2 regions of the Arthrobacter nitrophenolicus genome follow, and region 2 is predicted to be linked to the other one. Evidence: riboswitches for the same ligand, from Rfam matches in the RefSeq annotation. Region 2 holds a riboswitch; the other holds the start of a gene.
The links. Region 2 has a riboswitch for S-adenosylmethionine ahead of ACJJV6_RS14725 (homoserine O-acetyltransferase). Riboswitches for the same ligand answer to the same signal wherever they lie in the genome.
Positions count from the first base shown of each region.

Region 1: linked by a shared signal. The riboswitch ahead of ACJJV6_RS06585 (DUF1737 domain-containing protein) and the one ahead of ACJJV6_RS14725 (homoserine O-acetyltransferase) in region 2 are both predicted to bind S-adenosylmethionine.

Region 1 is NZ_CP174504.1:1,394,688-1,398,375, forward strand. Features, by position in the region: gene opgC (OpgC domain-containing protein) at 1-1,353, opposite strand, end outside; SAM riboswitch class IV at 1,592-1,706, shown strand; gene ACJJV6_RS06585 (DUF1737 domain-containing protein) at 1,720-1,992, shown strand; gene ACJJV6_RS06590 (rhodanese-like domain-containing protein) at 1,989-2,399, shown strand; gene ACJJV6_RS06595 (O-succinylhomoserine sulfhydrylase) at 2,400-3,608, shown strand; gene ACJJV6_RS06600 (DUF1905 domain-containing protein) at 3,605-3,688, opposite strand, start outside.
Region 2 is NZ_CP174504.1:3,191,493-3,195,180, forward strand. Features, by position in the region: gene ACJJV6_RS14715 (VOC family protein) at 1-296, opposite strand, end outside; SAM riboswitch class IV at 464-579, shown strand; gene ACJJV6_RS14720 (bifunctional o-acetylhomoserine/o-acetylserine sulfhydrylase) at 622-1,947, shown strand; SAM riboswitch class IV at 2,100-2,216, shown strand; gene ACJJV6_RS14725 (homoserine O-acetyltransferase) at 2,229-3,344, shown strand; gene ACJJV6_RS14730 (MFS transporter) at 3,558-3,688, shown strand, end outside.

The DNA.
Region 1 (3,688 bases), 1.8 Mb from region 2:
CATGCCCAGATGGTTGACCACCACGAACACAATGGCCAGTCCGCGCAGCAGGTCCACGCGGGAATCCCTGCCGGACGGGTCCGTATAGCTCCAGGCCGTTGCGGCGTTGACGCGGCGCGGAATCTGCCACAGAGCCACAAGGAGGATGACGAGCGCGGCCCCCACGGTCCAGGCTGCAGGCCCGGCCAGCGTGTTGGCCCGGACATAACCGCTGCCGCCGGCGGACACTTCCGTGACGGGACCGGTCACCAGGGGCGAGGCCTCCAGCCGTTCCAGCGCCGCCCGGGCAACCTCCGGGCTGCCGGTCAGCAGCCAGTCGATGCTGGCCACGCCGGTGTCCCTGGTGCTGGTGCGCTCGTCCCAGACCACCGCGGCCGTCCTGCCAAACTCCGCCGAGGTGGCTGTGCCTACCACCTGGTCCCACCAGCCGGTCTTGATCTCAGCTTCGGATGCGCCGCCGGAGGCCGGGCTGTAGAAAGCGGCGGTCTGCAGCAGGAACGGTTTGTTCCGCCCTTGGGCATAGGTGGCGTAGAAGTTCTCGCCTCCTGAAGCCGTCAGCATCTCCGCCAGCTCGCCGGCGCGCGGAAGGGTATTGACGGCCGCGCCGCCGGCAGTGTCGTCGTGGAAGGCCGTCAGGCCAACCCAGTCCACGGCGTCATCACCGGGATAGTACGGTTCGTAGGCGCTGTCGGACCCGTCCCAGGCGCCGTCGCCGTTTGTATCCAGCAGTTCGAACCCGTCGCTGCCGGGAGCCGGGGCGTTCCGGTTCCGGTCAAAGGGGTAATCCTTGCCCAGGAACGGCTCCCAGACCATGACTGTCCGGCCGTCGCCGGAATCCTTGAACGCCGCGGACACTGTCCGGAACGCCTCCCGGTACGCGGCCGGCTGCTGGCCCCACTCCACCCAGCCGGCGTTCATGTCCGGGGCAAACCGCACCAGCACCTGGCCCTGGAACTGTGCGGTCAACCGGCGGATTTCCCGAGCGAATGATCCGGCAGCCGCGGCGTCGATCTGGTCCAGCGGCACGGTGGGCTTGACCGTGAGCATGGCGTGGGACCCCTGAAGCGATGACTGTTCAAGGAAGCCCTTGATGTCGTTCTGCTCGGAGGACCGGTACGGAAAGGCGATGTCGTGTCCAAAGACAGCCGGCGACGCTCCCAGCCGCTCGGCAAACCCCGCGGCAGTGTCCTCGCCCCATTCCAGGACGACGCCGAGCATCGGCTCCCCTGCATCCGGGGCGGGTTCGGCCGCCCGGGCCGGCCCCGCCGACAGGACCGCTGCCACACATGCAACAACAAGTGCGGCAAGGAACGCCCAGGCCAGGCGGAGGCGGCAGGGCGCGGCTGTTCGCATGTTCAAAGGGACCCCCAGTGCTGATCTTCGACGGCGGGGCGCTGCCCCCTAAGAACTGTATCGGGCCGCCCCTCCCGCGATGGGATAGAAAAAGCCCTCCCACCTGCTGTAATGCCGCCGTCGGCCGTCCCCCGGGAAGGGCACCGCGACCGCATCCCCGGCAGCGTTTCCGCTTCAGTTACGCAACATGACGACAACGGCGATGCGGCCGCCGGTGCCAGATGTTACGTTTTTGGGGAGTAATGAGTACCGGCGCCAAGCCCTGACTGGCCGGTCGGCAACCCTCCTTCCGCGGCGGGGTGCCTCAGGTGAATACTCGGCATATCGACCGATTCGAGCTGCAAGCGTGAGAGAAGGAGATCCGTCGTGTCCGACGCCCCCGAAGAAAAGCTGTCCTACCGCCTCATCAGCGGCCCGGACAACCGTGAATTCTGTGAGCGGATCTCCACCGCGCTCGCCGAAGGCTACGTCCTGCACGGAAGCCCGGCGGCAGCCTTCAACGGCACCAGCGTCATCGTGGCCCAGGCCGTCGTCCTGCCCGCCGCCATCGCCTCGGCGGACGCCGCCGTCGCCACCGCTGTTGACGACCTGGAAGCAGCCAACGAGGACCTCGAGTTCGACGGCGAGGGCCACGCATGAGCTACGCAGGAGACCTGACGCCGGAGGAAGCCTGGGCCAAGCTTGAGCAGGGTGCCATCCTGGTGGACGTGCGCACCGAAGGCGAATGGGCCCACATCGGCATCCCGGACACCAAGGCCACGGACAACGATCCGCTGTTCATCCAGTGGACCTTCCCCGGCGGCATTCCCAACCCGGATTTCCTCAAGGACCTGAGCCAGCAGGCGCCGGAAGACTCCAGTACCGAATTGGTGTTCATCTGCCGCTCCGGCCAGCGTTCCATCTCCGCCGCCATCGCCGCGACGCAGGCCGGTTTCACCTCCTACAACGTCCTGGAGGGCTTCGAAGGCGATCCGGACCGCTACGGCGAACGGACCGTCAATGGCTGGAAGAACCGCGGCCTGCCGACCAACCTCGGAAAGAACTAAGTGACCTTCAATAACGACGCCGCCGGCTGGAACCCCGACACCCAGGCCGTCCGCGGCGGGCTGGATCGCACCAACTTCCAGGAAACCTCCGAAGCGGTCTTCCTGAACTCGGGCTTCGTGTACGAATCCGCCGCCGCTGCGGAACGCGCCTTCACCGGCGAGGACGAGCGCTTCGTCTACTCCCGGTACGGCAACCCCTCCGTGGCAACCTTCCAGGAGCGGCTCCGGCTGCTCGAGGGCACGGAGGCATGCTTCGCCACTGCGTCCGGCATGTCCGCCGTCTTCACCGCCCTGGGCGCCCTGCTGGCTGCCGGGGACCGCGTGGTGGCCGCCCGTTCGCTCTTCGGTTCCTGCTTCGTCATCCTGAATGAGATCCTGCCGCGGTGGGGCGTGGAGACGGTGTTCGTGGACGGCCCGGACCTGGAGCAGTGGCGCGCCGCCCTGTCCCAGCCCACCACCGCCGTCTTCTTCGAGTCCCCGTCCAACCCGATGCAGGAGATCGTGGACATCGCCGCGGTCAGCGAACTCGCGCACGCCGCCGGGGCCACCGTCGTCGTCGACAACGTCTTTGCCACTCCCCTGCTCCAGCGCTGCGGCCAGCTGGGCGCGGACGTCATTGTCTACTCGGGCACCAAGCACATCGACGGCCAGGGCCGGGTGATGGGCGGTGCCATCCTGGGCACCAAGGAGTACATCGAGGGCCCGGTCAAGCAGCTGATGCGCCACACCGGCCCGTCGCTGTCGCCGTTCAACGCGTGGGTGCTGACCAAGGGCCTGGAGACCATGGCGCTGCGTGTCAACCACTCTTCCGCCACCGCCCTCCGGCTCGCTGAATGGCTGGAGCAGCAGCCTGCCGTGAGCTGGGTGAAGTACCCGCTGCTGAAGTCCCACCCGCAGTACGACCTCGCAGCGAAGCAGATGCGTGCCGGCGGCACGGTGCTCACCCTGGAACTTGCCCCCTCCGGCGGCCGCTCGGGCAAGGAAGCCGCCTTCGCGCTGCTGGACGGGCTGCGGATCATCGACATCTCCAACAACCTGGGCGACTCGAAGTCCCTGATCACGCACCCGGCCACCACCACGCACCGCGCGATGGGGCCGGAGGGGCGGGCTGCCATCGGGCTCAGCGACGGCGTGGTGCGCCTGTCCGTCGGGCTCGAGGATGCCGACGACCTGATCCGCGACCTCGAACAGGCCCTGAAGCAGATCTAGCTTTTATCCCGCGGTACATCGTCCGGCTGGAGCTCCAGCCGGACGTCCACGGCGTCGCCCGCCCTGATCCGCGCTTTGTC
Region 2 (3,688 bases):
TCCTCGAAGGGAGCAAGGTCGTCAACTTCGACGCACCAGCCCATCCAGCCGCCGCCCGCTGCGGAGCGGGCCCGCACGGCCTGTCCAAAGGGAGCCTTGTCCGACGCCGGGTGGTCCAGGACCTCCACGACCTCAAGGTATTTGTGTCCCGCGAGCGGGATGATCATATTCCGGGTACCGAACCGGGGGTGTACCCCGCCCTTCACTGCCTCAACGCCGAGGGCAGAAGAAATACGTTCGGTGGTGGCCGCGAGGCCATCGTGTTCACAGGCGTAAGAGACGTGATCCATGCGCATGCCATCATCTTGGCACTTTGTGATCGGGCTCTCAGCTAAGGGTACCCTTACTGGGATTTTTCGATTTCAGCACCCCTCGAAACCTGCTCCACGGGCGGAAAGCGGCCCAGGACCATGTTCGTCACAATGGTGTCCGCCCGGCCGGGCGCACTCCTACACTGGGCCCAGGTCATGAGTGCCAGCAACAGCCCCGGCTCGCTGGCCGGCAACCCTCCATCCGCGGTGGGGTGCCCCGGGTGAGGACCTGGCCGTCCGGCAAAAGGCCGGATGGCAAGCGCGGCCCGTGGTGCTTCCAGCATGCCGGGCCCAGTCAAAGGAGCCTTGAATGTCCAACGGATGGTCCTTCGAAACCCGCCAGATCCACGTCGGCCAGGAACCGGATGCTGCCACCGGCGCCCGCGCCCTGCCTATCTACCAGACCACCTCCTTCGTCTTTCCCAGCGCCGAGAGCGCCGCGAACCGCTTCGCCCTCGCCGAGCTTGCCCCGATCTATACGCGCATCGGCAACCCGACCCAGGACGCCGTGGAGCAGCGGATCGCCAGCCTTGAAGGGGGCCTCGCCGCGCTCCTCCTCAGCTCGGGGCAGGCGGCAGAGACGTTCGCCGTCCTGAACATCGCCGAGGCCGGTGACCACATCGTGGCCAGCCCCAGCCTTTACGGCGGCACCTACAACCTGTTTGCCCACACCCTGAAGAAGTTCGGCATCTCCGTCACCTTCGTGGCGGACCCGGACAACCTGGACCACTGGCGCGAGGCGGTCCAGCCCAACACCAAGCTGTTCTTTGCCGAGGTGGTGTCCAACCCGCGACAGGACGTGCTGGACATCGAAGGCGTCTCCCGGACCGCCCATGAGGCCGGCGTACCACTGATCGTGGACAACACGCTGTCCACGCCGTACCTGATCCGGCCGCTGGAATGGGGCGCGGACATCGTGGTCCACTCGGCCACCAAGTACCTGGGCGGCCACGGCGCAGCGATCGCCGGCGTCATCGTCGATTCAGGCAAGTTCGACTTCAGCAAGGACCCGGAACGCTTTCCCGGCTTCAACACCCCGGACCCCACCTACAACGGCCTCGTGTACGGCCGCGACCTGGGGGAAGGCGGAGCACTGGGAGCCAACCTGTCCTACATCCTCAAGGCCCGGGTCCAGCTCCTGCGTGACCTCGGTTCGGCCGTTTCGCCCTTCAACGCCTTCCTGATCTCGCAGGGACTGGAGACCCTGAGCCTGCGCGTGGAGCGCCATGTGGCCAACGCCCAGGAGGTTGCGCGGTGGCTGGAAGCACGGGACGACGTCGAATCCGTCGCCTACGCCGGGCTGCCCTCCAGCCCCTGGTATGAGCGCGGCCGCAAGTACGGCCCCAGGGGCACCGGCGCGATCGTCGCCTTCAACCTGGCCGGCGGCGCAGAGGCGGGCAAGCGGTTCGTGGACGCCCTGGAACTGCACTCCCACGTTGCCAACATCGGCGACGTCCGCTCGCTGGTCATCCACCCGGCGTCGACCACGCACAGCCAGCTGTCCCCGGAGCAGCAGGCCGCGGCCGGCGTCGCCCCGGGACTGGTCCGCCTCTCCGTGGGCCTGGAGCACATCGACGACATCCTCGCCGACCTCGAGGCCGGCTTCCGCGCGGCAAAGGAGGCCTCAGGCGCCTGAGCGCACGGCCCGGGGAGCTGAGCGCACGGTCCGGGAGGCAAGGCCGGGAGCAACGCCCGACGGCGGGGGCCGGCCGGGTGCGCACGTCCGGGGAAGTCACAACCAGTCACACTCTTGGCCCGGGGCGGGTGGTGTTTCGTACACTCGAACCAGGTCATGAGTGCCAGTGACAGCCCCGGCTTGCTGGCCGGCAACCCTCCTTCCGCGGTGGGGTGCCCCGGGTGAAGACCTGGCCTGCCGGTCATTCCGCCGGTGGGCAAGCGCGTAGAAGAGGTCTTGCCATGACGGTTACCGTCACCCGTACCACCGTTCCCGAGCACGGAATTGTCCGTTACGCCTCAATCGGGGGCCTGGAACTGGAAGCCGGCGGCTACCTGCCGGACGTCACGCTCGCCTACGAAACGTGGGGCACGCTCAACGCGGACGGCAGCAACGCCATCCTGATCGAGCACGCCCTGACCGGCAGCACCCACGTCACCCGCGGCGACAGCGACGAACCCGGCTGGTGGGAACAGCTCGCCGGTCCCGGCGCCCCCGTGGACACGGACCGGTTCTTCGTGGTGTCCATCAACATCGTGGGCGGCTGCTACGGGTCCACCGGGCCGTCGTCGCCCGCCCCGGACGGGACGCCGTGGGGTTCCCGCTTCCCCCTGGTGACGCTGCGGGACAGCACTGTGGCGGAGTCCCGGCTGGCGGACCAGCTTGGAATCACCAGCTGGTACGCGGTCCTCGGCGGTTCCATGGGCGGTGCCCGCGCCCTGGAATGGGCCGTCACCTATCCGGAGCGGGTAAAGCGCTGCGCCGTGATTTCGGTCGGCGCCGCCAGCACGGCTGAGCAAATCGCGTTTGCCCAGGCCCAGACCCTCGCCATCCGCCAGGACCCCAAATTCAACGGCGGCGACTACTACGGCGGGCCGTTCCCCGAGGAAGGCCTAGCCCTTGCGCGGCGCATTGCCCACATCACCTACCGCTCCGCCGCCGAACTGGAGGGCAGGTTCGGCCGGGAGCCGCAGGCCCCCGAATCGCCGCTGCAGGCTGACTGCCTGTCGGCCCGCGGCCGCTACCAGGTGGAGAGCTACCTGGACCACCAGGGCAACAAGCTGGTCCAGCGCTTCGACGCCAACAGCTACATCGCCATCACCGAGGCGCTGATGAGCCACGACGTCTGCAGGGGGCGCGGAACGCTGGCCGAGACGCTGGCCCGCTCCGAGGCCCGGTTCTTCATCGCGGCCGTCGACTCGGACCGGCTCTACTTCCCGTCCCAGTCGCAGGAACTGGCACGGGCATTGCCGGGGGACGTGGACGTGCACCTGATCCAGGCGCCGATCGGCCACGATGGCTTCCTGACGGAAATCGGTCAGCTCGGGAACCAGCTCCGCCAGCACCTCCTGCCCTGAACCACTGCGCAGCCCGGGCGCTTTCACGCCGTGGCACGCGGTGTGCCGCCGCGCCAAGTGTGCATTTTTGCAGATGCTTTCTGCACTATTCGGCGTTGAGCTCCCGGCTGTACCAAGCAATACTCGTGTGAACCTGCGGTTTTGTTATGCAAATCACAAAGCCGCCATCCGGTCCCATTGTGGTGTCGACGGAGACGCCAAAGGAGTTCATTCATGAGTACGGAACACTCCGCCGCAGGGCGGCTTGAGGAAACCGACGTCAAGGCCTCAGGGCTGAAGAAAGTCGTCACGGCCTCTATGGCCGGCACGGTGGTGGAATGGTATGAGTTCTTCCTCTACGCCTC